4 regions of the Pseudomonas sp. 1L-E-NC-VB-C3 genome follow, and region 4 is predicted to be linked to each of the others. Evidence: predicted binding sites of a transcription regulator. Region 4 holds the regulator's gene; each other region holds the start of a gene.

Region 1 (7,402 bases), on a different contig from region 4:
TGCCGCCGCTTTCCGAATGCGAGGCGCTGGAAGTGGCAGCGATTCAATCGGTCGCCAGCGGGGTGCCTCTGACTCACTGGCCGCAACGCCCCTTCCGCCAACCACACCATTCGGCTTCAGGGCCGGCATTGGTCGGTGGCAGCTCGAAACCGCAACCCGGCGAGATCACCCTCGCCCACCACGGCGTGCTGTTTCTCGATGAGTTGCCGGAGTTTGATCGCAAGGTGTTGGAAGTTTTACGCGAGCCTTTGGAGTCGGGACATATCGTCATCGCGCGGGCCAAGGATCGCGTACGTTTCCCCGCGCGATTTCAATTGGTTGCCGCGATGAATCCGTGCCCCTGTGGATATCTCGGCGAACCCAGCGGCAAATGCTCGTGCACACCGGATATGGTCCAACGCTATCGCAACAAGCTGTCAGGGCCGCTGCTGGATCGTATCGATCTGCACCTGACCGTGGCGCGGGAGGCAACCGCGTTGAATCCGGCAGCCAAGCCCGGCGAAAACAGCGCCAGCGCTGCGGCTTTGGTGGCCGAGGCTCGCGAACGACAGCAGAAGCGTCAGGGCTGTGCCAATGCGTTTCTCGATCTGCCGGGATTGAAGCGGCACTGCAAGTTATCCACAGCCGATGAGACATGGCTGGAATCAGCCTGTGAACGGCTGACGCTTTCGCTGCGCTCGGCCCATCGCCTGCTCAAGGTCGCCCGCACTCTGGCAGACCTCGAGCAAGTCGATGCAATCAAGCGCGAACACTTGGCCGAGGCACTGCAATACCGGCCGGCGACACCTTAATGCTCGGTCAGATCAACCAGCGGCGTCTGGCGCACTTCGGTGTCGCGCCCGGCCTGAATATCGGTCACACGCTTCAGGGCGTTATCCACCGCAGCTTTATCGGCCAGCAGGCTGTAGCTGATCTGGAACTGCTTGTGTTCTTTTGGGGCGATGGTCGGCACCAGATTCAACGGCCGCTGATAGCGACGGTTGTAGGAAAAACTGGTTCCCGGTTCCAGGCCGGTGACGTAGCCCTGCCCCTGGGTGTCGGTGTTTTTCCACAGCGAGAACACCGGCAACTGCTCGGTGTTGAAGCCTACGGATACGCCGAGACTACCGGCCTTGTTGTGCAACACGGTCAAGGTGTCGCCCTTGGCGTCGGCGTAAGGCACGACGTTGTAGACGGTTTCGTCGTAATCCTTGGTCGGCGCGCGATAGGTCTGCCAGTCGGGCAGATCACCCTTGGCCTTGTCGTTGAACGGCGACACCTGCTTCACCGGCGCAGCGAATTTTGCCCCTTGCTCAAGAAACGGTGTGCTGAAATTGCTGTGATACAGCGCCTGATATTCCTTCGCATAGTCGCCGTTGTTGGTCAGAGTGTCGTTAAGGGCGAAGCTTGCGCTGCCCGGTTCGGTGACCAGTTCGGTCGCTACCGAGAAATCGACTTTCTTGAATGCCTGCTCTTTCAGCTCGCCACGCAGCGTGATGGCATACGGCGGCTTCTCGTCGATGTGCAGAGTGACGGTGCTGGCCGGGATGTTGGCGGCGCGACCGTGCAAGGTCAGCAATTCGCCGTTATCCATGCCGGGATGGCCAACCCACTCGTAACCGCAACGGGTGACCAGCTCATTGAAGCCTTCCAGCCAGCCCAGACCACCGCGACCGTTGAGCTCGATGAACGCCGGGTTGACCACGTCCTTGACCGGCGAATCCCAGCCCATGCGCACGTCGCCCACCGAGGCCTGCAACACGTTCATGCCACGGGTCGGCACCACCGAGAGTTTCATCGTGCCGTTATCGATGTCGACGATGCTGACGCCCTCCTGACGACCGCCATGCAGAGTACGCAGGGTCACGGAAAACGGTTTGGCGGTTTTTACACCGAGTTGCTCGCTGGTGATCGTCCAGTTTTTTGCCGGAGTATTGGCGTCGAGCAGGACATAGTCCCAGGCCATTGCGTGAGAAGCGGCAGAGAATACGCCGAGGGCGACGAGGAGTTTGAGCGGGGTCATGGCAGCAGCCTTTATTGGAGTTGTGCCATTTTTATAGCGCTGCGGAAACGTTTCAGCAAGTGCAAAGAAGCGGTGGGAGAAAAGCATTCGCAAGCAGGCTCGCTCCCACTGGGGTTTCCGGATTTCACAACCTTTGTGAATCACACCGAAAACTGTGGGAGCGAGCCTGCTCGCGGTAGCTGTTTCAAAGACGCATCAACGGAAGCGATCAACCTCGGAACGCAGATCCGCCGCCAGCTTCTCCAGCTCTTTCGCGGTGACAGCCAGGTTCGACACAACCTCACGCTGCTCACTGTTGGCCAGTGCGATGCTCTGCAAATTGCTGCTCAACAGAGTCGCAGTGCTGCTCTGTTCCTGAGTGGCGGTGGTGATCGCGGCGAACTGCTGGCCTGCCGAACGGCTCTGCTCGTCGATCCGCGCCAGCGCCGAGGCGACATTGGCGTTGCGCGACAGGCCTTCCTGCATCAGCACATTGCCCTGTTCCATGGTGCTGATGGCGTTGCCGGTTTCCTGTTGGATGCTGTGGATCATGCTGGAGATTTCGTCGGTCGCCTGACGGGTACGCGAGGCGAGGCTGCGCACTTCGTCCGCGACCACGGCAAAACCGCGACCTTGTTCACCGGCACGAGCGGCTTCGATGGCAGCGTTGAGCGCCAACAGGTTGGTCTGCTCGGCGATCGAGGTGATCACACCGACAATGCCGCCGATTTCCTGAGAACGCTGCCCCAGCGTGTTGATCACGCTGGCGGTGCTGTTCAGCGCACCGGCGATCTGCTCCAGCGACGACGACGCTTCTTCCATCGAGCTTCGGCCGATCTGGGTTTGCTGAGCGTTTTCCTGCGCCAGGCGCTGGGTCGCGCCCATGTTGTCGGCGATGTTCAACGACGTCGCGCTGAACTCTTCCACGGCGCCGGCCATGCTGGTGATTTCGCCCGACTGTTGCTCCATGCCTTCGTAAGCACCACCGGACAAACCGGACAGCGCCTGCGCACGGCTATTGACCTCTTCCGAAGCGCGGCGGATGTGCTCGACCATGGTCGACAGCGCCTGGCTCATCTGGTTGAACGCGCGGGACAGCTGCCCGATTTCATCGTGGCTCGATACGTTCAGACGCACGCTCAGATCACCAGCACCCAAGGCCTCAGCCTGACGCACCAGATCGCCCAACGGCGCGAGTTTGCTGCGCAGCAGCCAGACCACGGAACCGACCGCAAGCAACATCGCCAGCAGGCTGCCGATCGCCAGTTGCGTACCGACGCTCCAGGTCACCGCGCGGATCTCGGCTTTCGGCATGCTCGCCACCACCGACCACGGACCACCTTCAAACGGCACGGCGATGCTGTAGAAGTCCTCGCCCTTGTCGCTCCAGAACTCACCCTTGCCCGGGGTTTTCACCAGGTTGTTGATGGTCGGGGCGGCTTGATCCAGGTTTTCGACGCCGGCAATCGGCACCAGCCATTTGTTCTGCTCGTCGAGCAGGGCCAGCGAGCCGGTCTTGCCAATGCGGAAGCGCTTGAGATTGGCGAACTGCGCGTTCTGCGCGTCGGTGTAATCGAAACCTACGTACAACACGGCGATGATCTTGCCGCCCGCATCGCGCACCGGTGTGTACTGCGACATGTAGTAGCGCTCGAACAGCAGCGAGCGACCGACATAACTCTGCCCCGCCATCAACTTCGCGTAGGCCGGGTTGGCATGATCGAGCACGGTGCCGATGGCACGGGTGCCGTCCTGCTTGCTGACGTTGGTGCTGACGCGAATGAAGTCTTCGCCGCTGCGCACGAATACCGTGGCCACACCGGCGGTCATCTGCTTGAACTCGTCAACTTCCTTGAAGTTGTTGTTCAGCACTTCGTTGCCCAGATGCAGACCCGGGGTCTGCACGCCGGCCACGGTCACTGGCTGATCAGGGTGCACACTCAGGCCACTGCCGAAGCGTTTTTCGAACAGACCGCTCAGGCGCAGGGTGCTTTCGCGCAGCGTACCGTGGAAGGTACTCAGTTGATCGGCCAGCAGCCGGGCCTCACTGGCCAGATGCTCTTCACGGGTGGCGAGGTTGGCGGAATCCAGCGAACGCAAGGCGAACACCGTACTGCCGCTGATGACTATCGCCAGTATCACAGCAAGGGCAAGACCCAGCTGCGAGGCGATCCGAGCACGAGGTTGAGACATGAACAGCTCCTGGCCGAGCCACCGAATCCTCCTTGATCGCGGTAATTGCCCGGAAAATATTCTAATAGTGGGGTGTAACGCGGAACCGGCACGACGGTTCCACATGCTCGTAGTCGGCGGTAAAACCGAATACTTGAGCGGATTGCGTGGGTATGGCGCAGTAGTGGCATTGTGCCGGCTCGAACGTTTCAGCTCAAGCGCTCTACCGCCGGCAATTGCATGGCGCGGACTTCGCCTTGGAGAAAATCGCTGAGGCGGCGCAAACGTTCACCTCCCGGACGCGGTTTCGGCCACACCAGGTAATAATTCAGGCCACTGGCGACGGCGGTCGGCCACGGCAGGCTCAAGCGCCCTTGCGCAACATCTTCGGCAACCATCAACAGATCACCCATCGAAACGCCATAGCCGCGCGCCGCGGCGATCATGCCCAGCTCCAGCGTATCGAACACTTGTCCGCCCTTGAGCGAGACCTGATCGGACAGGCCCATGCGCTCCAGCCAACTGCGCCAATCGCGGCGATCCGGGGTCGGGTGCAGCAGTTCGGCGGTCGCAAGACGCGCTACATCCCAAGGTTGGTCATTGAGCAGGTTCGGCGCTCCGACCGGAATCAATTCCTCGGGAAACAGCAGGCTCGCTTCCCAGTCCGGCGGGAAATGCCCGTCACTGAGCAACACCGCGCAATCGAACGGTTCGTTGTTGAAGTCCACCGAATCAATGTCCATCCACGCGCTGGTCAGTTGCACCTCATTGCCCGGCTGCAAATGGCGGAAGCGACTCAACCGCGCCAGCAGCCAACGCATGGTCAGGGTCGATGGCGCTTTCATGCGCAGGATGTCGTCCTCGGCGCGCAAGGTATTGCAGGCGCGCTCGAGGGCGGCGAAGCCTTCGCGGATACCGGGTAGCAGCAGCCGTGCCGATTCGGTCAGTTGCAGGTTGCGCCCGCTGCGATGAAACAGCCGGCAGGCGAAGTGTTCTTCAAGGGTGCGCATGTGCCGACTGACCGCGCTCTGGGTGATCGACAATTCTTCCGCCGCGCGGGTGAACGAGCTGTGTCGCGCTGCCGCTTCGAATGCGCGCAGGGCATACAACGGCGGAAGGCGTCGGGACATACAAAAAGCTCCAGTAGCGGGGATATAGCCAATCCGGCGGGTACGTTTCAGGATGAGTATTAATCATGCCACCCATCCTTTTTATCCCTTTGTGCAACGCCTGCCAAGCGCCGAGAATCGACGCTCTTCTGTTCCCTCTGAAATTTGGGTGGTGATGACCATGCGGCATCCTGTGCGTACCGAACTCTGGGCCATCCTGCGGCTGGCGGGGCCGCTGATTGCTTCGCAGTTGGCGCACATGCTGATGGTGCTGACCGATACTCTGATGATGGCGCGCCTGAGCCCCGAGGCGCTGGCCGGGGGCGGCCTCGGTGCGGCGAGCTACTCGTTCGTGTCGATTTTCTGCATCGGCGTTATTGCAGCGGTCGGCACTCTGGTGGCGATCCGTCAGGGTGCCGGCGACATCATCGGTGCCGCGCGCCTGACCCAGGCCGGGTTGTGGCTGGCCTGGCTGATGGCCCTCGGCGCCGGGCTGCTGTTGTGGAACCTCAAACCGGTGTTGCTGCTGTTCGGCCAGACCGAAACCAACGTCAACGCCGCCGGGCAATTCCTCATCGCCCTGCCCTTCGCCCTGCCCGGTTATCTGAGCTTCATGGCGCTGCGCGGCTTTACCAGTGCAATCGGCCGGGCGACGCCAGTGATGGTCATCAGCCTCGCCGGCACGGTGGCCAACTTCCTGCTCAACTACGCGCTGATTACCGGCATGTTCGGCCTGCCGCAGCTGGGTCTGACCGGCATCGGTCTGGTCACGGCGATTGTCGCCAACTGCATGGCACTGGCGCTGGCCTGGCATATCCGCCGGCATCCGGCCTATGACGCTTATCCGTTGCGCGCCGGTCTGTCGCGGCCGAACCGGCAATACCTGAAAGAACTCTGGCGCCTGGGCCTGCCGATTGGCGGCACCTATGCGGTGGAAGTCGGGCTGTTTGCCTTTGCCGCGTTGTGCATGGGCACCATGGGCAGTACGCAAATGGGTGCGCATCAGATCGCCCTGCAGATCGTGTCGGTGGCCTTCATGGTCCCGGCCGGGATGTCCTATGCCATCACCATGCGCGTCGGCCAACACTACGGCGCCGGGCAACTGGTCGATGCACGGATGTCCGGGCGTGTCGGTATCGCTTTCGGCGCCGTGGTGATGCTCGGCTTCGCCCTGGTGTTCTGGCTGTGGCCGAACCAGTTGGTCGGCCTGTTCCTGGACCATAATGACCCGGCGTTTGCCGAGGTGATCCGTCTGGCGGTGAGCCTGCTGGCAGTAGCGGCGTGGTTCGAGCTGTTCGACGGCACGCAGACGATTGCCATGGGCTGCATTCGTGGGCTCAAGGATGCCAAAACCACATTTCTGGTCGGACTGGCTTGCTATTGGCTGATTGGCGCACCGGCGGCGTGGTGGATGGCGTTCCATTTGAACTGGGGGCCGACGGGCGTCTGGTGGGGATTGGCGCTGGGCCTGGCGTGTGCGGCGGTGAGTTTGACGCTGGCATTCGAATGGAAGATGCAGCGGATGATTCGGCGCGAGCCGCAAGCTCAAGGTTTCAACATCCCACAGGCCGAATGAGGGTTTCCTTTGTGGGAGCGAGCCTGCTCGCGAAGACCGAGTGTCAGGCCCAGATCATCCAGCTGACATAACGCCTTCGCGAGCAGGCTCGCTCCCACGGGGATTTGCGCCGGCCGCAACAATTGTGATCAACCGACGATTTCCAGGGCCGGCTGCTGGTTCGATCCAGACGTCAGATATTCCACCAGCTCATCCAACGGCAACGGCCGGCTGATCAGATAACCCTGCACCTGATCGCAGCCGAACCCGCGCAACAACTCCAGTTGCTCCGGCGTCTCGACGCCCTCGGCGACCACTTCCAGATGCAGGTTGTGCGCGAGGTTGATCATCGCGTGCACCAGTTTGCGGTTCTCTTCGCGCTGTTCCATGCCGCCGACAAAACTCTTGTCGATCTTCAGCAAGGTGATCGGCAGGCTGTTGAGGTGCACGAACGACGAAAACCCGGTGCCGAAATCGTCCAGGGAGAAGCGCACACCGAGGCGGCCGAGCGCATCCATGGTCTGTTTGACCAGATCGCTGCGCCGCATTACCGCGGTTTCGGTCAGTTCGAATTCCAGCCACTGC
Region 2 (7,402 bases), on a different contig from region 4:
TGAACTTCAAGTTTCTACACCAGGAGATATCAATGAGCGTACTCGTAGGCAAACAAGCCCCAGACTTCACCGTCCCGGCCGTACTCGGCAATGGCGAGATCGTTGACAGCTTCACCCTGTCCTCGGCCATCAAAGGCAAATACGGCCTGGTGTTCTTCTACCCGCTGGACTTCACCTTCGTCTGCCCGTCCGAGCTGATCGCTCTGGACAACCGCATGGCTGACTTCAAGGCGCGCAACGTTGAAGTGATCGCTGTGTCGATCGACTCGCACTTCACCCACAACGCCTGGCGCAACACTCCAGTGAACAATGGCGGCATCGGCCAGGTGAAATACACCATGGCTGCCGACATGAAGCACGACATCGCCAAGGCTTACGACGTTGAATCCGAAGGCGGCGTGGCTTTCCGTGGCGCGTTCCTGATCGACGACAAAGGCGTGGTTCGCTCGCAGATCATCAACGACCTGCCGCTGGGCCGTAACATGGAAGAGCTGATCCGTCTGGTCGACGCGCTGCAATTCCACGAAGAGCACGGCGAAGTCTGCCCGGCCAACTGGAAGAAAGGCGACAAAGGCATGAACGCTTCGCCAGAAGGCGTTGCGGCTTACCTGACCGAAAACGCTGCTGCCCTGTAAGGCGCAACGTCGAGGTACAAAAAAACCGGCCCATGTGGCCGGTTTTTTTATGCGCGGGATTTGTTCGCCGAGGATCAGTCGTCGAAGTCTTCCCAGCCGCCCATCTGTTTCCAGCGATTGACGATGCCGCAGAACAGCTCAGCGGTCTTTTCGGTGTCGTAGCGCGCCGAGTGCGCCTCACGACCGTCGAAATCGATGCCGGCGGCCTGACAGGCTTTCGCCAGCACTGTCTGACCGTACGCCAGACCCGCCAGAGTCGCCGTGTCGAAACTGGAGAACGGGTGGAACGGGTTGCGCTTCATGTCCAGCCGCGCGACTGCTGCGTTGAGAAAGCCCAGATCGAAGCTGCTGTTGTGCCCGACCAGAATCGCCCGTTTGCAACCGTTGGCTTTGAGGGCCTTGCGGATGCCACGGAAAATATCGGTCAGCGCGGTTTCTTCACTGACGGCCATGCGCAGCGGATGATCAAGCTTGATCCCGGTGAATTCCAGCGCTGCCGCTTCAACGTTCGCACCTTCGAATGGCTCGACGCGGAAGAAGTAGGTGTGATCCGGGTAGACGAAACCCTTTTCATCCATGGCGATGGTGGTCGCGGCAATCTCCAGCAGGGCATCGGTGGCTGCGTTGAAGCCACCGGTTTCTACGTCGACGACAACCGGCAGGTAGCCGCGAAAACGCGCTGCCATCGGGTGACGGGAACCGCCGCCACCACCTTGACCGTCCAGCTCATCGTCGAAATGCTCTTCACTCACGCGTGTTCCTCCAGCAGGCGCCAGCGCAGTTTTTCACCGGCGCGCAGCGGGATAACGGTCAGCTCGCCAAATGGCAGGCTGGTTGGGGCGGTCCATTCTTCGCGAACCAGGGTGATGCGATCGGTGTTTGCCGGCAGGCCGTAGAAACGCGGGCCGTTGAGGCTGGCGAAGGCTTCGAGCTTGTCCAGCGCATTACGCTGTTCAAACGCTTCGGCATACATCTCGATGGCGGCGTAGGCGGTGTAGCAACCGGCGCAACCGCAGGCGGCTTCCTTGGCGTGCAGGGCGTGGGGCGCCGAGTCGGTGCCGAGGAAGAACTTGGCGCTGCCGCTGGTGGCGGCATCGAGCAAGGCTTCCTGATGGGTGTTGCGCTTGAGGATCGGCAAGCAATAGAAGTGTGGCCGAATCCCGCCCACCAGCATGTGGTTACGGTTGTACAACAGGTGGTGCGCGGTGATGGTCGCGCCGACGTTGGCCGAAGCCTCGTTGACGAATTGCACGGCGTCACCGGTGGTGATGTGCTCGAACACCACTTTCAGCGTCGGGAAGCGCTCGACCACGCGGCGCATGTGCTCATCGATGAAGATTTTTTCGCGGTCGAACACATCGACGTCGCCACGGGTGACTTCACCGTGGATCAACAGCGGCATGCCGACTTCGGCCATGGCTTCGAGCGCCGGGAAGATCTTGTCGATGCTGGTCACGCCGGAATCGGAATTGGTGGTCGCGCCGGCCGGGTAAAGCTTGGCGGCGTAGACGAAACCGCTGGCCTTGGCCTGACGAATTTCTTCCGGTTGGGTGCGGTCGGTGAGGTACAGCACCATCAACGGCTCGAACTGACTGCCGGCCGGGCGGGCAGCGAGAATGCGCTGACGATAGCCGTCGGCTTCAGCGGCGTTGCGCACCGGCGGTACCAGGTTCGGCATGATGATCGCGCGCCCGAAGGTGCGGGCCACATCGGCAACGGTATTGGTCAACACGGCACCATCGCGAAGATGAATGTGCCAGTCGTCGGGACGCAGCAGGGTCAGGCGGTCGGACATGAGGGGATTCCAGGCGGGTCAAACTGAGGCGAATGCTACCGGAAAAGACTCTTGCAGGCACCCGCTATCAAGTTTTGCCACAAGCGTCCGATATCCCGAAGGTATGCCGTAAACATTGTGTGAATCGGTGTTTGTGTTTCACAAGCCAATGGAGCCTCCCGTGCGCCAGCGTTATTTAGCCCTGCTCAGTGTGTTTGCCAGCCTTCCCGCGATGGCGCTGACTTACCAGACCCGTCTGGAGAACATTGAGTGGACGGTCGCCGGCGACCAGTTCGAATGCCGCCTGACGCAACCGATCACTGATTTCGGCTCGGGCGAGTTCGTGCGCAAGGCCGGTGAGCAGGCGATCTTTCGCCTGAACGCCTACAACGCCATGCTTGGTGGCGGCTCGGCGACGTTGCTCGCTGCCGCTGCACCGTGGCAGCCGGGGCGCGGCGATATCAATCTGGGCTCGGTACGGCTGGGCAGTGGCAATGTGTTGTTCAACAGCTCGCAATCCCAGGCCGGTGGGCTGATCAGCGGTCTGCTGGACGGCCGTAGCCCGGTAGTTCGCCGTGCGTCTGGCGATGGCCGGGTGTCGGAAGTGCGTTTGCTGCCGGTGAAATTCAGCAAGGCGTTCAACGACTATCAAGGCTGCGTGGCGAAATTGCTGCCGCAGAATTTCGACCAGATCAAGCAGTCGCAGATAGGTTTTCCCGGCGAAGGCGTTGAGCTGGACCCGGCTGCCAAGGCCAAGCTGCAAGTGATGCTCGAATACATGAAGGCCGACCCGACGGTGAACCACATTGACCTCGACGGCCATTCCGACAACAGCGGCAATCGTCTGACCAACCGCGAATTGTCGCGCCGCCGCGCGCTGGCGGTAGTCGATTTCTTCAAGGCCAACGGCATTCAGGAATCGCAGATCACCGTGCGTTTCCACGGCGAGCAGTATCCGATCGTGCCGAACACCAGCAAGGCCAATCGTGCGAAGAATCGCCGGGTCAACGTGAAACTGTCGCGTGTGGCACCGACCACAGCTCCTGCGCCAGCGCCGCAAGCGAGTACGCCAGCCACCGCCGCAACGACTTCCTGACTCGCCGGTCATCGTCGCGCTCTCGACAGATTCTGTCGCTTTGTCGTCTTAAGCTGTCGCGCCTCTGTAAATTATCGCGTTTGAGCGGTAGACTCCCCGGCTTTCCGTAGAACCCCGTGGAGTGATGGCATGGCGGACGTAAACAAGGTCGTTCTGGCGTATTCCGGCGGCCTGGACACTTCGGTGATCCTCAAGTGGCTGCAGGATACTTATAACTGTGAAGTGGTGACTTTCACCGCCGATCTCGGTCAAGGCGAAGAGGTCGAGCCGGCCCGCGCCAAGGCTCAGGCCATGGGCGTCAAAGAAATCTACATCGACGATCTGCGCGAAGAGTTCGTGCGTGATTTCGTGTTCCCGATGTTCCGCGCCAACACCGTTTACGAAGGCGAGTACCTGCTGGGTACTTCCATCGCCCGTCCGCTGATCGCCAAGCGCCTGATCGAAATCGCCAACGAAACCGGCGCCGACGCCATTTCCCATGGCGCCACCGGCAAGGGCAACGACCAGGTGCGCTTCGAACTGGGCGCCTACGCGCTCAAGCCAGGCGTGAAAGTGATCGCCCCTTGGCGCGAGTGGGACCTGCTGTCGCGCGAAAAGCTGATGGACTACGCCGAGAAGCACGCGATCCCGATCGAACGCCACGGCAAGAAAAAATCCCCGTACTCGATGGACGCCAACCTGCTGCACATCTCCTATGAAGGCGGCGTGCTGGAAGACACCTGGACCGAGCACGAAGAAGACATGTGGCGCTGGACCGTCTCCCCGGAGAAGGCTCCCGACACCCCGCAATACCTGGAACTGACTTACCGCAACGGCGACATCGTCGCGCTGGACGGCGTCGAAATGACCCCGGCCACCGTACTGGCGACGCTGAACAAGATCGGCGGCGAGCACGGCATCGGTCGTCTCGACATCGTCGAAAACCGTTATGTCGGCATGAAGTCCCGTGGCTGCTACGAGACCCCGGGTGGCACCATCATGCTGCGCGCTCACCGCGCCATCGAATCGATCACTCTGGACCGCGAAGTCGCTCACCTCAAAGACGAGCTGATGCCCAAGTACGCCAGCCTGATCTACACCGGCTACTGGTGGAGCCCTGAGCGTCTGATGCTGCAACAGATGATCGACGCTTCGCAGGTCAACGTGAACGGCGTAGTGCGCCTGAAGCTGTACAAGGGCAACGTCATCGTCACCGGCCGCAAGTCCGACGATTCGCTGTTCGACGCCAACATCGCCACCTTCGAAGAAGATGGCGGTGCTTACAATCAGGCGGATGCGGCGGGCTTCATCAAGCTCAACGCGCTGCGCATGCGCATTGCTGCCAACAAGGGCCGCAAGTTGTTCTGAGTGGCTCAGACCGACGCGCAATAAAAATGGCGGCCTGTTGAGGGCCGCCTTTTTTTCATCTTTTTTTTCTGGTTCATCAGGCTCCCTCGTGTATCTGCGCGCAGTCTTGACCCGGTTCAGCTGGTTCGTCCCAGTAATGTCACCGTCTGCGAACACAGGTTATATACGATGCACAGTGTGGCTCCTGAGCCTTTCTTGGCCTGCCTGATCTGTTGCAATGCGGAGTGGGCAAGCGCGTCCGACGCATGATTACAAAGAAATACGAGAACCCGCGCGTGCTTTTTATCGACGCCTTTTAGCGTTTCGAAGATGGCATCGAATTCCTTCGCTGCATCAACTTCTCTTGCGTCAATGATGTTCAGTTCACTTACCCAGGGTGACAGCTTGATATTCTGCATAACCGGATGGGATGGGTCGCGTGGACCGAGCGGTGGGTCCGGCGCGTTGTGAACTCTGCAGGGAATCGGCACTCGGCCTGGCCCGGTTTTACCCGACACGATGCAACTGGTCAGCTCAAAAGCACAACGCTCGCCTGCTTCGCGAAAGGATTCGTCCCTCTGGTTATTTTGAGTGGTTTTCAAAAAGCTTTTGTCTTTGCCGAAGTCTGAAGGCGAGTAAAGCGAGCGATGATTGAAGTTGAGAGTGATAAAGAACAGGAATAACAAGTAAAAGGGGAAACTGATCAGAAACCAGACGTAAATTTCCCGGTCCTTGTTATCGAGAAATGGTAACGATACCGCCGCCGAGGTTTCCGAAAGAATTGCAAATATGGCGATGACTGTCATGGGGTTGGTGATTTTGTTTTTTATCTTTAGCATTGTTCTGCTTCTACATGGTTTGTCTAGTTTAAGTTGGTTGTTTCAGCGATAGTAAAGGCGCTTGTGTAAGTGCGCGGCTGTTAACTAAAGTTTTATAGAATCAACGATGTTGTGTCGAACAGGTGGTTGTGTCGGTTCGTTACGTCGTATGTCCCAGTGCTTGCCCAAGGCCAATTTGACAGGTAAATCATCGTGTATGAAGGTTCGTAATTGCGCCTGTTGAAGTTTTCCAACGACCCACCATGGCGTAGGACTCGACTGCATGAAGATCAAACTCCGCCGGTGTATGAAAGATCGGAAGGCGGTTGCAATGGGGCAAGGGCAGCGAATTTGTGGGAATTATCCTCAATGCCTGTAGGGAATGTCTCTGGATGCAAATGCGTGTAAAAGTTGCCATGCCTTGAAGCAAGTGACTGGGATATCGTGCGTGTTCTAAAAATTCGAACAGCGAAAACTGGACTTGCCCATGAATAAAGTGCTGATCGTGGATGACCACCCCGTCATTCGACTTGCGGTACGTATGCTGATGGAACGGCATGGCTACGAAGTCATTGCAGAAACGGATAATGGCGTTGATGCACTACAAATTGCTCGTGAACAAATACCCGATCTTGTCATCCTGGATATTGGAATACCCAAACTCGACGGACTGGAAGTTATTGCGCGCCTGACCTCCACTGCCATGCCGGTGAAAGTGCTGGTGCTGACTTCCCAGGCTCCCGGCCATTTTTCAATGCGTTGCATGCAATCGGGCGCAGCGGGTTACGTGTGCAAACAGCAGGATCTGACCGAATTGCTCAGTGCGATCAAGGCAGTACTGTCCGGCTACAGTTATTTTCCCAATCAGGCGCTGCACACCGTGCGCACCAGTCTGGGCAATGCGAGTGAAGCGGACATGGTTGATCGTCTGTCCGGGCGGGAAATGATGGTGTTGCAGCAGTTGGCGCGCGGCAAGACCAACAAGGAAATCGCCGATGGCATGTTTTTAAGCAACAAGACTGTGAGTACCTACAAGACTCGCCTGTTGCTGAAACTCAATGCGCGCTCTCTGGTTGATCTGATCGAGCTGGCGCAGCGCAACGGCCTGGTTTGAACGATTCGACAGCTGAGAACGTCATGGGCCGATCAAGCTCGGTTGTCGCAGAAAATGAAAAGCCTCCGTCTAGGGAGGCCTTCAGATATCACAGATCATAATCGTAGTCAGCCAATTGCCTTTGCAGTCGGCGCTCCTCAAGCAGGTTGTCGATTGTGCGACGCTTGCTAAGGTTGGTCTTGGCCACTTCAACCACCGGTTCGACCTCATCGGCGTCGGTGGCAATAAGATCCTCTTCTACATCCAGTTGCTCTGTGTCGGTACTCATGAAGTCAACTCCCGGCTAAGACTGCCTTTGGCGCTCCTTATATCGACATTACTGCGGCGGGTAAAAAAGATTTTTTCAATCGATGGATGCGAAAAACCGATGACCGCTCAATCGTCAGAAGTTTTATGTTTGTATTCGCATAGATCTTCGATGCGGCAGCTGCCGCAGCGCGGTTTACGCGCCAGGCAAACATAACGACCGTGCAAAATCAGCCAGTGATGAGAGTCGAGCAGGAATTCTTTCGGTACAAACTTCATCAACTTCATTTCTACTTCCACCACATTTTTCCCCGGCGCGATGCCGGTGCGATTGCTGACGCGAAAAATGTGCGTGTCGACCGCCATGGTCAATTGGCGGAAAGCGGTGTTGAG
Region 3 (7,402 bases), on a different contig from region 4:
ACCGAACACTTCTCCATACAGCCTGCCTGGTTGCAGCAAGTGCACGGGATCACCGTTGCGCATGCTGATCCGGGCATCGTTGCGACTGCAGATGCCAGTTGGACGGCAACGCCGGGTATTGCCTGCGCGTCGATGACGGCAGACTGTTTGCCGGCATTGTTCTGCGATCGTGCCGGCACGCGTGTCGCGGCCGCTCATGCCGGTTGGCGTGGTCTGGCGGCGGGCGTGCTTGAGGCAACTCACGACAGCCTCGATGTTCCTGCTGACGAGGTACTGGTCTGGCTCGGCCCGGCCATTGGCCCCAAAGCCTTTGAAGTCGGTCCGGAAGTACGGGAAGTCTTCATCAATCAACTGCCTGAAGCAGCAGAAGCGTTCGTACCGAGCAACAATGCCGGCAAGTTCATGGCTGATATCTATCTGCTGGCGCGCCTGCGTCTGGCTGAACGGGGTGTCACGGCTGTTTATGGTGGCGGTTTCTGCACCGTGACCGATCCGCGCTTCTTCTCCTATCGCCGTGCGTCGCGGACCGGTCGTTTCGCCTCTCTTGTTTGGCTCACCCGCTAAACTCTCTGATCTGCATCAACTCTCCGACGCTTGAATCTCCCAGAATCGACCGCATCTACAGTGGTATCTGGCAGGTTTCTTTATTCAGGATGGTTTCTTAGGTCCGGCCTGCTCAAAAGGAAGGTGACCCATGCGTATTGACCGTTTAACCAGCAAATTACAGTTGGCCCTGTCCGACGCCCAGTCGTTGGCGGTTGGCCACGATCATCCGGCCATCGAGCCGGCGCACTTGATGCAGGCCATGCTTGAACAGCAGGGCGGTTCGATCAAGCCGTTGCTGATGCAAGTAGGCTTCGACGTCAACAGCTTGCGTAAAGAGCTGACCAAAGAGCTCGATCAACTACCGAAAATCCAGAACCCGACCGGCGACGTCAACATGTCGCAGGATCTGGCGCGCCTGCTCAATCAGGCTGACCGTCTGGCTCAGCAGAAGGGCGACCAGTTCATTTCCAGCGAACTGGTGCTGCTCGCCGCGATGGACGAGAACAGCAAGCTCGGCAAGTTGCTGCTCGGCCAAGGCGTGAGCAAGAAAGCCCTGGAAAACGCGATCAACAACCTACGTGGTGGCGAAGCGGTAAATGACGCCAACCACGAAGAGTCGCGGCAAGCGCTGGACAAGTACACAGTCGACCTGACCAAACGCGCCGAAGAAGGCAAGCTTGATCCGGTGATCGGCCGCGACGACGAAATCCGTCGCACCATTCAGGTTCTGCAACGCCGCACCAAGAACAACCCGGTGCTGATCGGTGAACCTGGCGTGGGTAAAACCGCGATCGCCGAGGGGCTGGCGCAGCGCATCATCAATGGCGAAGTGCCGGACGGCCTTAAAGGCAAGCGTCTGCTGTCGCTGGACATGGGCGCGCTGATTGCCGGCGCCAAGTATCGCGGTGAGTTCGAAGAGCGCCTGAAATCGTTGCTCAACGAACTGTCGAAGCAGGAAGGGCAGATCATTCTGTTCATCGACGAACTGCACACCATGGTCGGCGCTGGTAAGGGCGAAGGCTCGATGGACGCCGGCAACATGCTCAAGCCTGCGCTGGCTCGCGGCGAGTTGCACTGCGTCGGCGCGACCACGCTCAACGAGTATCGCCAATATATAGAGAAGGACGCGGCGCTCGAGCGGCGTTTCCAGAAAGTCCTGGTGGACGAGCCGAGCGAAGAAGACACCATCGCCATTCTGCGTGGCCTCAAGGAACGTTACGAGGTACACCACAAGGTGGCGATCACCGACGGCGCGATCATCGCTGCGGCCAAGCTCAGCCATCGCTACATCACGGATCGACAGCTGCCGGACAAGGCCATCGACCTGATCGACGAGGCTGCCAGCCGTATCCGCATGGAGATCGACTCCAAACCGGAAGTACTCGATCGTCTGGAGCGGCGCCTGATTCAGTTGAAAGTGGAATCCCAGGCGCTGAAGAAAGAAAGCGACGACGCAGCGAAGAAACGCCTGGAAAAACTCCAGGAAGAAATCGAGCGTCACGAACGTGAGTATTCCGATCTGGAGGAAATCTGGAACTCGGAGAAAGCCGAGGTGCAGGGTTCTGCGCAGATTCAGCAGAAGATCGAACAGTCGCGCCAGGAACTGGAAGCCGCGCGCCGTAAAGGCGACCTGAATCGCATGGCCGAGTTGCAATACGGGGTGATCCCGGATCTGGAACGCAGCCTGCAAATGGTCGACCAGCACGGCAAGAGCGAAAACCAGTTGCTGCGCAGCAAGGTGACTGAAGAAGAGATTGCCGAAGTCGTGTCGAAGTGGACAGGCATCCCGGTGTCGAAGATGCTCGAAGGCGAGCGCGACAAGCTGATGAAGATGGAGAGCCTGTTGCACAAACGGGTGATCGGTCAGGAAGAAGCGGTCGTTGCAGTGGCCAACGCCGTGCGGCGTTCCCGCGCCGGGTTGTCCGACCCGAATCGGCCGAGCGGCTCGTTCATGTTCCTCGGCCCGACCGGTGTCGGTAAAACCGAGCTGTGCAAGGCTTTGGCCGAATTCCTTTTCGATACCGAAGAGGCGATGGTGCGGATCGACATGTCCGAGTTCATGGAGAAACACTCCGTGGCTCGTCTGATTGGTGCGCCACCAGGCTACGTCGGCTATGAAGAGGGCGGTTACCTGACCGAAGCGGTGCGTCGCAAGCCGTACTCGGTGATCCTCATGGACGAAGTCGAGAAGGCGCACCCGGATGTGTTCAACATCCTCCTGCAAGTGCTTGAGGATGGCCGTCTGACCGACAGTCACGGGCGTACGGTGGACTTCCGCAACACGGTGATCGTGATGACGTCCAACCTCGGGTCGATGCAGATCCAGGAACTGGTCGGTGATCGTGAGGCGCAGCGTGCTGCTGTGATGGACGCGCTGACGTCGCACTTCCGTCCTGAGTTCATCAACCGCGTTGACGAAGTGGTGATCTTCGAACCGCTGGCGCGGGATCAGATCGCCGGCATTACCGAGATCCAGTTGGGCCGCCTGCGCAGCCGCCTGGCCGAGCGCGAGCTGAAGCTGGAGCTGAGCCCGGAAGCGATGGACAAGCTGATCGCCGTCGGTTACGACCCGGTGTATGGCGCACGTCCTTTGAAACGGGCGATCCAGCGCTGGATCGAAAACCCGCTGGCGCAGTTGATCCTGTCGGGTCATTTCATGCCGGGCGACACCGCCACCGGCAAGGTCGAGAACGACGAAATCGTTTTCGGCTAAGCCTCAGCGGCAATGAAACCGGGAAGGCCTCGCATTGCGAGGCCTTTTTTTCGCCAGGCTGTTGAACTCAAAGGAAAAGGCTTGTAAAGTGCGCCCCGCAGTCAGTCACCGGCAGCGTTTCAACCCACCGGGTTGGAATCTGAAATAAGTTGCAAATCATTAACTTGAAAGCAATTTAGGGGGTTGACAGAGGTGTTCTAGGTTGTAGAATAGCGCGCCTCAGACACACGAACGCAGCGATGCGAACGGGTGGCGAGATGCAACAAAGCTTCACCGTTGTAAATTGAAATATGTAGTTCCGTGATAGCTCAGTCGGTAGAGCAAATGACTGTTAATCATTGGGTCCCAGGTTCGAGTCCTGGTCACGGAGCCAATTTCAAACCGGGGTATAGCGCAGTCCGGTAGCGCGCCTGCTTTGGGAGCAGGATGTCAGGAGTTCGAATCCCCTTACCCCGACCATATTTGGGTCGTTAGCTCAGTTGGTAGAGCAGTTGGCTTTTAACCAATTGGTCGTAGGTTCGAATCCCACACGACCCACCATTTTTGAAACCAGTTTGCGCTGGGATCGAATCTTAAGATCAGAGGCCAAAAGCGCTGATCGAAGAAGGCGATCTTTGAAAGGTCGCCTTTTTTTTACCGGGGTATAGCGCAGTCCGGTAGCGCGCCTGCTTTGGGAGCAGGATGTCAGGAGTTCGAATCCCCTTACCCCGACCATATTGAAAATCCTCGTATCGAAAGATACGGGGATTTTTTTTGCCTGCTGAAAGGCGAATCCCTTCAAGTCGTCATACAACCTGCCGATAGCCCGCTAACACGAGGGGACTGCCAACGCTTCGCCCCTGATCTGGCCATTACAAGAATAAGGGCGTTCGTCATGTTGCTTCGTCAGTTGAATATTGCTCCCCGGGCTGCCCTGGGATTTGCCCTGATCGCGGTGTTGGTGGCCTTGCTCGGCGTGTTTGCGCTGGGGCAGATGTCGAGCATTCGCGACAGCGAGGTGGCGGTGGAGAACCGCTGGTTGCCGAGCATCCGTGGCGGCGACGAGATCCGCGAACTGATGCTGCGCATCCGCACTATCTCCCTGCGCATGGCGCTCGATCAGGATCCGGCCAACATCGCCACCTACCGTGGCCAGATGGACACCCGCGACAAGGAGCTGAGCGAAAAAATCGCAGCCTACGACAAACTGGTTGACACTGCCGAAGGCCAGCAGCTGTATGACCAGTTCAAGAAAACCTTCGCCGCCTATCGCACCGGCATTGCCCAGTCATTCACCCTCGCTGAGCAAGGCAAGCGTGACGAGCTGACCAAATTGTTGCTGGTTGACATGAAGACCGTGGTCGACGGCTCCGGCAAGCAACTCAACGATCTCGCCGATCTGTTCGCCCGCCAGGTTGCTGCCGAAAGCGAGAAGTCCGCCGCGCATTATGAAACCTCGCGCACCATCGTAACTCTGTTCATTGCCTTGGCAGCGCTGGCCACGGTGGCGCTGGCGATGTTGCTCACACGCAGTATCGTGCGTCCCCTGAGCAGCGCCGTGGAGGCCGCTGAAAGTGTCGCCAAGGGCGATCTCACGCGGCCGATCGAAACCCATGGCAACGACGAAGTCAGCCGCTTGCTCAAGGCCTTGGCGACGATGCAACAGAACCTGCGCGAGACGCTGCAAGGTATCAGCGGCTCAGCCACACAACTGGCCACCGCCGCTGACGAACTGAGTGCCGTCACCGTCGACAGCACCCTGGGCCTGCAAGAGCAGAGCAATGAAATCGAACAGGCCGCCACTGCGGTCAACGAGATGACCGCTGCGGTGGAGGAGGTCGCGCGCAACGCGGTGTCGACGTCCGATGCCACGCGCCAGTCCAGTCAATCAGCGCAGTTGGGCCAGGAGCGCGTCAGCGAAACCGCCAGCGCGATCAATGCCCTGGCCAGTGATGTGCAAAACACCGGCGAGCTGGTGCAGTCGCTGGCCAATCAGTCACAGGACATCGGCAAGGTACTGGACGTGATTCGCGCAATCGCTGAGCAGACCAATCTGCTGGCGCTCAACGCTGCCATCGAGGCAGCACGTGCGGGCGAAAGCGGTCGAGGTTTTGCGGTGGTAGCCGATGAGGTGCGCGCGCTGGCGTATCGCACCCAGCAATCGACGCAGGAAATCGAACAGATGGTGCAAGGCATGCGCAGCGGTTCGAGCCAGGCACTGGAGTCAATGCAGGCCAGCGCATCTCGTGCGGCGAGCACGCTGGTTCTGGCAGAGCGGGCGGGTGAGGCGTTGGTGACGATCACGGCGTCGGTGCACGAGATTCACGAGCGCAACCTGGTGATCGCCAGCGCTGCCGAAGAGCAGGCGCAAGTGGCGCGGGAAGTGGATCGCAATCTGGTGAACATTCGCGACCTGTCGGTACGTTCGGCTGCGGGTGCTGATCAGACCAGCGCGTCGAGCCATGAGCTTTCGCAACTGGCCAATGCGCTGCAGGGCATGGTGCGACGCTTTCAGCTCTGATGAACAGAGATCAATTGCAGGCCTTCGCCTGCTGATTTGCGCACAACACGAAACAATGTGGGAGCGAGCCTGCTCGCGAAGGGGCCGGATCATTCAACGACAGTGTTGACAGACCCACCGCTTTCGCGAGCAGGCTCGCTCCCACAGGTTGGCGCTTTAGTGCAGTTTCAGACGCGGTTCGGTGCCACGACCAATCTTGCTGCCCAGCATCAGCATCGCCGTGCGGAACGGCCCGTACAGCGCCATCTGGTGCATACGGTACAGCGACACATAGAACATCCGCGCCAGCCAGCCTTCGAGCATGACGCTGCCGGTCAGGTTACCCATCAAGTTACCCACAGCAGAAAAACGCGACAGTGAAATCAGCGAGCCGTAGTCGGTGTACTTGTACTCCGGCAGGGTCTTGCCTTCGATGCGCAATTTCAGCGACTTGGCCAGCAGCGACGCCTGTTGATGCGCCGCTTGTGCCCGTGGCGGCACGTTGCGATCGGTGCCCGGTTGCGGACAGGCCGCGCAGTCACCGAAGGCAAAGATGTTTTCGTCGCGAGTGGTTTGCAGAGTCGGCAGCACTTGCAGCTGATTGATGCGATTGGTTTCCAGACCGTCAATGTCCTTGAGGAAACCCGGTGCGCGGATGCCGGCAGCCCAGACTTTCAGGCTGGCCTTGATCTCGTTGCCATCGGCGGTGATCAGGCTGTCGGCAGTCACTTCGCTGACTGCTGCGTTGGTCATCACATTGACCCCGAGCTTTTCCAGCGTCTTGTGCACCGGCCCGCTGATGCGCTCCGGCAGGGCAGGCAGCACCCGTGGGCCGGCTTCGATCAGCGTGATGTGCATGTTTTCCGGTTTGATCCGGTCCAGACCGTACGCGGCCAATTCATGGGCGGCGTTGTGCAGTTCTGCCGCCAATTCGACGCCGGTGGCGCCAGCGCCGACGATGGCCACGCTGATTTGCTCGACCACATCGGTCTGCCCGGCGTGGGCGCGCAGATAGTGATTGAGCAATTGCTGATGGAAGCGCTCGGCCTGTTTGCGCGTATCAAGAAACAGGCAATGCTGCGCCGCGCCCTGGGTGCCGAAATCGTTGGTGGTGCTACCGACGCTGATCACCAGCGAGTCATAAGCCACTTCACGCGCCGGCACCAGCTCGACGCCGTTTTCGTCATAGGTCGCGGCCAGCTGGATTTTCTTCTGCGCGCGATCAAGCCCGCTCATGCGCCCGAGCTGGAACTCGAAGTGGTTCCATTTCGCCTGGGCGACATAATTAAGTTCGTCTTCGGAGGAGTTCAGGGAACCGGCGGCCACTTCGTGCAGCAGCGGTTTCCAGATGTGGGTCAGGTTCGCGTCGACCAGCATGACGCTGGCCGTGCCGCGCTTGCCCAGAGTCTTACCCAGACGGGTAGCCAACTCCAGACCGCCGGCGCCGCCGCCGACAATGACAATACGATGGGACATAGGGATAACTCGCAAGGTTTTTAAAGGAAATCTTTTTCGCAGTTACCCAAGCGAGCGCCAGGCAGCTCATAGCGTCAGATAACTGATAAATCGGCTCAACAGGCCCAGACCAATGGTCACTGCCAGCACCAGCACCAGGAGCATCCATGGCCGGAAAGGCCGGCGCTCGACACGGTGTTGGGACAATT
Region 4 (7,402 bases):
GTGTCTTTTAAACAGCTTCGTTTAAATCGACAAAATGCGCCGCATTCGATGGCCTCTTCGCGAGCAGGCTCGCTCCCACAGGGGCCGTATTCCAAATGTCCGATTGGGAATGCATGTCAAACTGTGGGAGCGAGCCTGCTCGCGAAGGGGCCAGCCCAATCAGCCGATAAATCCCAAGTAAAACCGCTCTATTTCATTCCCCGGCAAAAGTTGGAAAGCTTCTTGCAATAGCCGCCCTGCGCCCGTTCGGGGCGTCAAAAGTTTGCTTTAAAGGAACGGGGAAAACCGGTGGATCGCACTCAGTTATTCAATACAGCACGCACCAACGTTGCCGACCTCAGTCGAGGCAATCTGGGCGTGCCGTTGTTGCTGCTGGTCATGCTGGCGATGATGATGTTGCCGGTACCGCCGTTCCTGCTCGACGTCTTCTTTACCTTCAACATTGCCCTGTCCATCGTCGTCCTGCTGGTCTGCGTGTACGCGCTGCGGCCGCTGGATTTCGCCGTGTTTCCGACGATCCTGCTGGTGGCGACGTTGCTGCGACTGGCGCTGAACGTGGCCTCGACGCGAGTGGTCATGCTCCACGGTCAGGACGGCCACGCCGCTGCCGGTAAGGTGATTCAGGCCTTCGGTGAGGTGGTGATTGGCGGTAACTACGTGGTCGGTATCGTGGTCTTCGCGATCCTCATGATCATCAACTTCGTCGTGGTGACCAAGGGTGCCGGGCGGATTTCCGAGGTGAGCGCGCGCTTCACCCTCGATGCGATGCCCGGCAAACAAATGGCGATCGACGCCGACCTCAACGCCGGCCTGATCGACCAGAATCAAGCCAAGTCGCGCCGTCAGGAAGTCGCCCAGGAGGCGGAGTTCTACGGTTCGATGGACGGTGCCAGCAAGTTTGTCCGTGGTGACGCGATCGCCGGCCTGCTGATTCTGTTCATCAACCTCATCGGCGGCATGGCCGTGGGTATCTTCCAGCATGGCATGAGCTTCGGCGACGCGGGCAAGGTTTACGCCTTGCTGACCATCGGTGACGGTTTAGTGGCGCAATTGCCATCACTGTTGTTATCTACAGCAGCGGCGATCATGGTGACCCGTGCTTCCGGCTCGGAAGACATGGGCAAGCAGATCAACCGCCAGATGTTCGCCTCGCCGAAAGCGCTGGCCGTGGCCGCTGGTTTGATGGCGGTGATGGGTCTGGTGCCGGGCATGCCGCACTTCTCCTTCCTGAGCATGGCCGCGCTGGCTGCGGGCGGCGCGTACCTGTTCTGGAAAAAGCAGAACGTTGCCAAGGTTGTCGCGCTGGAAGAGGTCAAGCGTCAGCAGGAACTGCTGCCGTCGCCAGCCCGCGCCATGGAAACCAAAGAGCTGGGCTGGGACGACGTGACGCCGATCGACATGATCGGCCTGGAAGTCGGCTATCGCCTGATTCCGCTGGTGGACCGCAATCAGGGTGGGCAATTGCTCGCGCGGATCAAGGGTGTGCGCAAGAAGCTCTCGCAGGATCTGGGCTTCCTGATGCCGACCGTGCACATCCGCGACAACCTCGATCTGGCGCCGAGCGCTTATCGCTTGACGCTGATGGGCGTGATTCTCGCTGAGGCCGAGATCTACCCGGACCGCGAACTGGCGATCAACCCCGGCCAGGTGTATGGCTCGCTCAACGGGATCAACGCCAAAGATCCGGCTTTCGGCCTGGAAGCGGTGTGGATCGAAATCAGCCAGCGTGCGCAGGCGCAATCGCTCGGCTACACCGTGGTCGACGCCAGCACCGTGGTCGCCACCCACTTGAACCAGATTCTGTACAAGCACTCCAGTGAGCTGATCGGCCACGAGGAAGTGCAGCAACTCATGCAATTGCTGGCCAAGAGCTCGCCGAAACTGGCTGAAGAGCTGGTGCCGGGCGTGGTTTCGCTGTCGCAGTTGCTCAAGGTTCTGCAAGCGCTCCTCGCCGAGCACGTGCCGGTGCGCGACATCCGCAGCATCGCCGAGGCGATCGCGAACAACGCCGCGAAGAGTCAAGATACCGCCGCGCTGGTCGCCGCTGTGCGGGTCGGCGTATCGCGCGCCATCGTCCAAAGCATTGTAGGCACTGAGTCCGAGCTGCCTGTAATCACATTGGAACCAAGGTTGGAACAGATATTGCTCAATAGTCTGCAGAAGGCAGGACAAGGCTCGGAAGAGGGCGTTCTGCTGGAGCCGAGCATGGCCGAGAAGCTGCAACGTTCGTTGATCGAAGCGGCCCAGCGGCAGGAAATGCAAGGCCAACCGGTGATCCTGCTGGTAGCAGGCCCGATTCGCGCGATGCTCTCGCGCTTCGGTCGCCTCGCAGTGCCAGGGCTGCATGTACTGGCCTACCAGGAAGTACCGGACAACAAGCAAGTGACCATCGTTGCGACAGTAGGGCCCAACGGCTGAGGTAGTGGTTTATGCAAGTTAAGCGTTTTTTCGCCGCCGATATGCGTCAGGCCATGAAGCTGGTTCGCGATGAGCTGGGCGCTGATGCCGCCATCATCGGCAACCGCCGCATTGCTGGCGGCGTCGAGTTGACGGCGGCTCTGGATTACAAATTGTCGGCGCTGGCGCCACGGGTTCCGAACATGGAACTCGAAGACGAGCTGCGCAAGACCCAGTCGCGCATCGTCACCGCCCAGGCCGAGCTGAGCCTGCGTGGCGAAGCCGACGGCAACACCAATCAGCAGTTGTTCGCCGGGCTGCCGTTGACCGCAGGCCTGCCGCTGACTGCTGCCGAACCACTGAGCGAGCCGACCTACGCCGCACCGACGCGCCCGGCCGCAGCGCCTGCGCAGGCCTCGGCGGGTGTCGATCCGCGTGCACTGGATTCGATGCGTTTTGAATTGAACAGCTTGCGCGAGTTGATGGAAGTGCAGCTCGGCACCCTGGCCTGGAATCAGCTGCAAGGCAGCCGTCCGGCCCAGGCCAATCTGTATCGCCGTCTGCAGCGCATCGGCCTGTCCGGCCCGCTGTCGCGCGACCTGTTGGCGATGATCACCGATATCGAAGAGCCGCGTCAGGCCTGGCGCATGCTGCTCGCGCACCTGGCGCGGATGATTGCCGTACCGGAAGTCGAGCCGCTGGAAGAGGGCGGTGTGATTGCCATGGTCGGCCCCGCCGGCATGGGCAAGACCACCACGCTGGCCAAGCTCGCCGCGCGTTACGTGCTCAAGTACGGCGCGCAGAACGTCGCACTGGTGAGCATGGACAGCTTCCGCATCGGCGCGCAGGAACAACTGAAAACCCTCGGACGCATCCTCAACGTGCCGGTGACGCACGTCGATCCGGGCCAGTCGCTGGTGCAGGCATTGGATCCACTGCTACGCAAACGCGTGGTTTTGATCGATACTGCCGGGCTGCAAGCCAGTGATCCGGCGTTGCGCATGCAGCTTGAGAGCCTGGCCGGGCGTGGCATTCGCTCAAAAAATTATCTGGTCCTGGCAACCACCAGCCAGAAACAGGTTCTAACCGCCGCTTATCACAGTTACAAGCGTTGCGGGCTGGCCGGTTGCATCCTGACTAAACTGGATGAAACGGCCAGTCTCGGCGAAGTGTTGAGCCTGGCGATCAGTCATGAATTGCCGGTCGCGTACCTGACCGATGGCCCACGGATTCCGGATGATCTGCATCTGCCGCGTCGTCATCAATTGGTCAGCCGCGCCGTCAGCGTGCAAATGCAGGAAGAACCCAGCGAAGAAGCCATGGCTGACATGTTCGCTGATATCTATCACAGCCCGACCAAGCAGGTTGGCTGAGGTAATCATGAACAGTTTTTGTACCTACATCGATGGTCTGCCACGCATTGTTCCGATCAGGAACGCGCAGCCAGTAATGTGGCCTCCGTCTATGCAAGACAAGGTAAAGAAATAACATGGGCAGCATGCATCCCGTACAGGTGATCGCGGTGACCGGCGGCAAAGGTGGCGTCGGCAAGACTAACGTGTCAGTGAACTTGTCGCTGGCGCTGGCAGAGCTTGGCCGTCGGGTCATGCTGCTGGACGCCGACCTGGGCCTGGCGAACGTCGACGTTCTGCTGGGGCTGACACCCAAGCGCACACTGGCCGACGTTATCGAAGGCCGTTGCGAACTGCGCGACGTGCTGTTGCAAGGCCCGGGCGGGATTCGCATCGTGCCGGCGGCCTCCGGCACGCAGAGCATGGTGCACCTGAGCCCGGCGCAACACGCCGGCCTGATCCAGGCGTTCAGCGACATCGGCGACAATCTCGACGTGCTGGTGATCGACACCGCTGCGGGTATTGGTGACTCGGTAGTCAGTTTCGTTCGTGCCGCGCAAGAGGTGTTGCTGGTGGTCTGCGACGAGCCGACTTCGATCACCGACGCTTACGCGCTGATCAAGTTGCTCAACCGCGACTACGGCATGAACCGCTTCCGCGTGCTGGCCAACATGGCGCAGAGCCCGCAAGAAGGGCGCAACCTGTTCGCCAAGTTGACCAAGGTCACGGATCGCTTCCTCGACGTCGCCCTACAATACGTCGGCGCCGTGCCATACGACGAAAGCGTGCGCAAGGCAGTGCAGAAGCAGCGCGCCGTCTACGAAGCCTTTCCCCGTTCCAAGTGCGCACTGGCCTTCAAAGCCATCGCCCAGAAGGTCGATACCTGGCCGCTGCCCGCCAACCCGCGCGGGCATCTGGAATTTTTCGTCGAGCGTCTCGTGCAGCAAACCGCAGGGCCTGTGATATGACCGCCAGTGGCATGAATCTTTACAAAAAGTCGGCGCGTGACGCGCAATACGAATTGATCGAGCGTTACGCGCCACTGGTCAAGCGCATTGCCTATCACTTGCTGGCGCGCCTGCCGGCCAGCGTGCAGGTCGAAGACCTGATCCAGGCCGGGATGATCGGTTTGCTGGAAGTCTCGACCAAATACGACGCCAGCAAAGGCGCCAGTTTCGAAACGTACGCGGGCATTCGAATCCGCGGCGCGATGCTCGATGAAGTGCGCAAAGGGGATTGGGCACCACGCTCGGTTCACCGTAATACCAGGATGGTCAGCGACGCGATTCGCTCGATTGAAGCTAAAACCGGCCGTGACGCTAAAGATCACGAGGTTGCGGCCGAACTCCAATTGAGTCTCGACGATTACTACGGGATTCTGAATGACACCTTGGGCAGTCGCCTGTTCAGTTTCGACGACCTCTTGCAGGACGGCGAACACGAAGGGCTGCACGAGGATGGCGCCAGTGCTCATATGGAGCCGTCACGCGATCTGGAAGATGAACGCTTTCAGGCGGCGCTGGCGGACGCGATTGCCAATTTGCCGGAGCGTGAGCGACTGGTGTTGGCGCTGTACTACGACGAAGAGCTGAACCTCAAGGAAATCGGTGAAGTCCTTGGCGTCAGTGAATCGCGGGTCAGCCAGTTACACAGCCAGTGCGCGGCCCGTCTGCGGGGGCGTTTGGGGGAGTGGCGAGCGCGCTGAAGGCAGTGTGGGGACACTGCGAAACGAGGCTGGTGCGGTGATGAACGGCGCCGGTCTCGATCCGTTGTGCTCCAGACAAACTTTAAGTGCTGCGCCGATTGATTGAAGTGGCGCGTCCAGGTGCTGGGCGCGTTTAAGACTGCTTGGAGGTCGAATTGAACAAAGACATGAAAATCCTCATCGTTGATGACTTCTCAACGATGCGGCGGATCATCAAGAACCTGCTGCGCGATCTTGGGTTCACCAACACCGTCGAGGCCGACGATGGCACCACTGCCATTCCGGTGCTCAACAGCGGCAGCATCGACTTTCTGGTAACGGACTGGAACATGCCGGGCATGACCGGTATCGACCTGCTGCGTCACGTGCGCGCCGATGAAAAACTCAAGCACCTCCCGGTGTTGATGGTGACTGCTGAAGCCAAGCGCGAGCAGATCATCGAGGCCGCTCAGGCCGGTGTGAACGGTTACGTGGTCAAACCTTTCACGGCTCAAGCGTTGAAAGACAAAATCGAGAAGATTTTCGAACGCATCGGCTGATGAATGCGCGGGGGAGCTATGGAGCATAACGAATCATCACAGGGCGATTTCGAATCGACCCTGAAAAAACACGCGGTCGAACTGGTCGAGAGCCTTGAAAAAGGCAAGTTCGGCGACGCGGTGCAACTGATCCATGAGCTCAATCAGACCCGTGACCGCGGCCTGTATCAGGAAGTGGGCAAGCTCACACGTGAACTGCACAGTGCGATCGTCAATTTCCAGATCGATCCGCACATGCCGCAGGCCGAGGAAGTGTCGCAAATCACCGACGCCACCGAACGCCTGGGCTATGTGGTCAAGCTGACGGAAGCCGCGGCCAACCGCACCATGGATCTGGTGGAAAGCGCCACGCCGGTGGTCAACAGTCTGGCTGATGAAGCGCAGACGTTGAGCGCCGATTGGGGCCGCTTCATGCGTCGCGAGGTCGGGGCTGAAGAGTTCCGTGAACTGGCGCGCCGGGTCGACGGTTTTCTGTCACGCAGCAGCACGGACAACCGTGCGGTGTCGAGCAACCTCAACGACATCCTGCTTGCTCAGGATTACCAGGACCTCACAGGTCAAGTGATCAAGCGTGTGACCCAACTGGTCACCGAAGTCGAAAGCAATCTGCTCAAACTCGTGCTCATGGCCAGTCAGGTCGACCGCTTTGCGGGCATCGAACATGACCGCGCCGCAATGCTTGCTGAAAAAGATCCACAAAAACATCTCTCGCAGGGTGAAGGTCCGCAGATTCATGCCGATAAACGAGAAGACGTTGTGTCCGGTCAGGACGATGTGGACGATTTGTTATCCAGCCTTGGATTCTAGAGTTTCGGAATTCGGGTTTTTTGGGTTTTTAGACCTGTAGGAGCACCCCATTAATGAGCTTCGGCGCCGATGAAGAGATCCTTCAGGATTTCCTGGTTGAGGCCGGCGAGATTCTTGAGCAACTGTCCGAACAACTGGTCGAGCTGGAAAGCCGCCCGGATGATGCAGATCTGCTCAATGCAATTTTTCGCGGTTTCCACACTGTAAAAGGGGGCGCCGGCTTCCTTCAGCTCAATGAGCTGGTGGAGTGCTGTCACATCGCCGAAAACGTCTTCGACATCCTGCGCAAGGGTGAGCGTCGCGTTGATGCAGAACTGATGGACGTGGTGCTCGAAGCACTGGACGCGGTGAACAGCATGTTCAGCGAAGTCCGTGAGCGTGCACCGATCACCGCTGCCACGCCGGAACTGCTGGCCGCGCTGGCGCGTCTGGCCGAACCGCAATCGGCGGATGAAGCCCCGGCTTCGCCGGTTGCCGAGATGATCGAAGAACTGGTCGTTGAAAGCGACTCCTCGGACGACATCACCGATAACGAATTCGAACAACTGCTGGACTCGCTGAATGCCGTCAAGGCCCAGGCTGAGGCTCCGGCCGCTGCTGTG

What was found. Region 4 encodes FliA, which starts transcription of late flagellar genes. Its sites were predicted from a motif close to CTAAAGTTTNNNNNNNNNNNGCCGNTAA; they were not measured.
Region 1: a site for FliA is predicted at 4,285-4,312, ahead of AC0Z5Z_RS01950 (methyl-accepting chemotaxis protein). Genes of this name have one in related genera too.
Region 2: a site for FliA is predicted at 2,497-2,524, ahead of AC0Z5Z_RS24870 (flagellar protein MotY). Genes of this name have one in related genera too.
Region 3: a site for FliA is predicted at 4,036-4,063, ahead of AC0Z5Z_RS14490 (methyl-accepting chemotaxis protein). Genes of this name have one in related genera too.

The regions. Positions count from the first base shown of each region.
Region 1 is NZ_JBXAWD010000001.1:424,598-431,999, forward strand. Features, by position in the region: gene AC0Z5Z_RS01940 (YifB family Mg chelatase-like AAA ATPase) at 1-791, shown strand, start outside; gene AC0Z5Z_RS01945 (aldose 1-epimerase family protein) at 788-2,002, opposite strand; gene AC0Z5Z_RS01950 (methyl-accepting chemotaxis protein) at 2,198-4,174, opposite strand; gene AC0Z5Z_RS01955 (LysR substrate-binding domain-containing protein) at 4,363-5,283, opposite strand; gene AC0Z5Z_RS01960 (NorM family multidrug efflux MATE transporter) at 5,444-6,838, shown strand; gene AC0Z5Z_RS01965 (putative bifunctional diguanylate cyclase/phosphodiesterase) at 6,967-7,402, opposite strand, start outside.
Region 2 is NZ_JBXAWD010000020.1:42,213-49,614, reverse strand. Features, by position in the region: gene AC0Z5Z_RS24885 (peroxiredoxin) at 33-635, shown strand; gene rnt (ribonuclease T) at 710-1,387, opposite strand; gene pyrC (dihydroorotase) at 1,384-2,430, opposite strand; gene AC0Z5Z_RS24870 (flagellar protein MotY) at 2,591-3,505, shown strand; gene AC0Z5Z_RS24865 (argininosuccinate synthase) at 3,635-4,852, shown strand; gene AC0Z5Z_RS24860 (hypothetical protein) at 4,969-5,670, opposite strand; gene AC0Z5Z_RS24855 (response regulator transcription factor) at 6,137-6,763, shown strand; gene AC0Z5Z_RS24850 (PA3496 family putative envelope integrity protein) at 6,852-7,031, opposite strand; gene nth (endonuclease III) at 7,139-7,402, opposite strand, start outside.
Region 3 is NZ_JBXAWD010000008.1:49,354-56,755, reverse strand. Features, by position in the region: gene pgeF (peptidoglycan editing factor PgeF) at 1-564, shown strand, start outside; gene clpB (ATP-dependent chaperone ClpB) at 695-3,259, shown strand; tRNA gene AC0Z5Z_RS14510 (tRNA-Asn) at 3,557-3,632, shown strand; tRNA gene AC0Z5Z_RS14505 (tRNA-Pro) at 3,642-3,718, shown strand; tRNA gene AC0Z5Z_RS14500 (tRNA-Lys) at 3,724-3,799, shown strand; tRNA gene AC0Z5Z_RS14495 (tRNA-Pro) at 3,897-3,973, shown strand; gene AC0Z5Z_RS14490 (methyl-accepting chemotaxis protein) at 4,134-5,759, shown strand; gene AC0Z5Z_RS14485 (NAD(P)/FAD-dependent oxidoreductase) at 5,916-7,214, opposite strand; gene AC0Z5Z_RS14480 (DUF3094 domain-containing protein) at 7,281-7,402, opposite strand, start outside.
Region 4 is NZ_JBXAWD010000007.1:171,659-179,060, forward strand. Features, by position in the region: gene flhA (flagellar biosynthesis protein FlhA) at 289-2,418, shown strand; gene flhF (flagellar biosynthesis GTPase FlhF) at 2,430-3,770, shown strand; gene fleN (flagellar synthesis regulator FleN) at 3,887-4,717, shown strand; gene fliA (RNA polymerase sigma factor FliA) at 4,714-5,454, shown strand; gene AC0Z5Z_RS13650 (chemotaxis response regulator CheY) at 5,622-5,993, shown strand; gene AC0Z5Z_RS13655 (protein phosphatase CheZ) at 6,012-6,800, shown strand; gene AC0Z5Z_RS13660 (chemotaxis protein CheA) at 6,854-7,402, shown strand, end outside.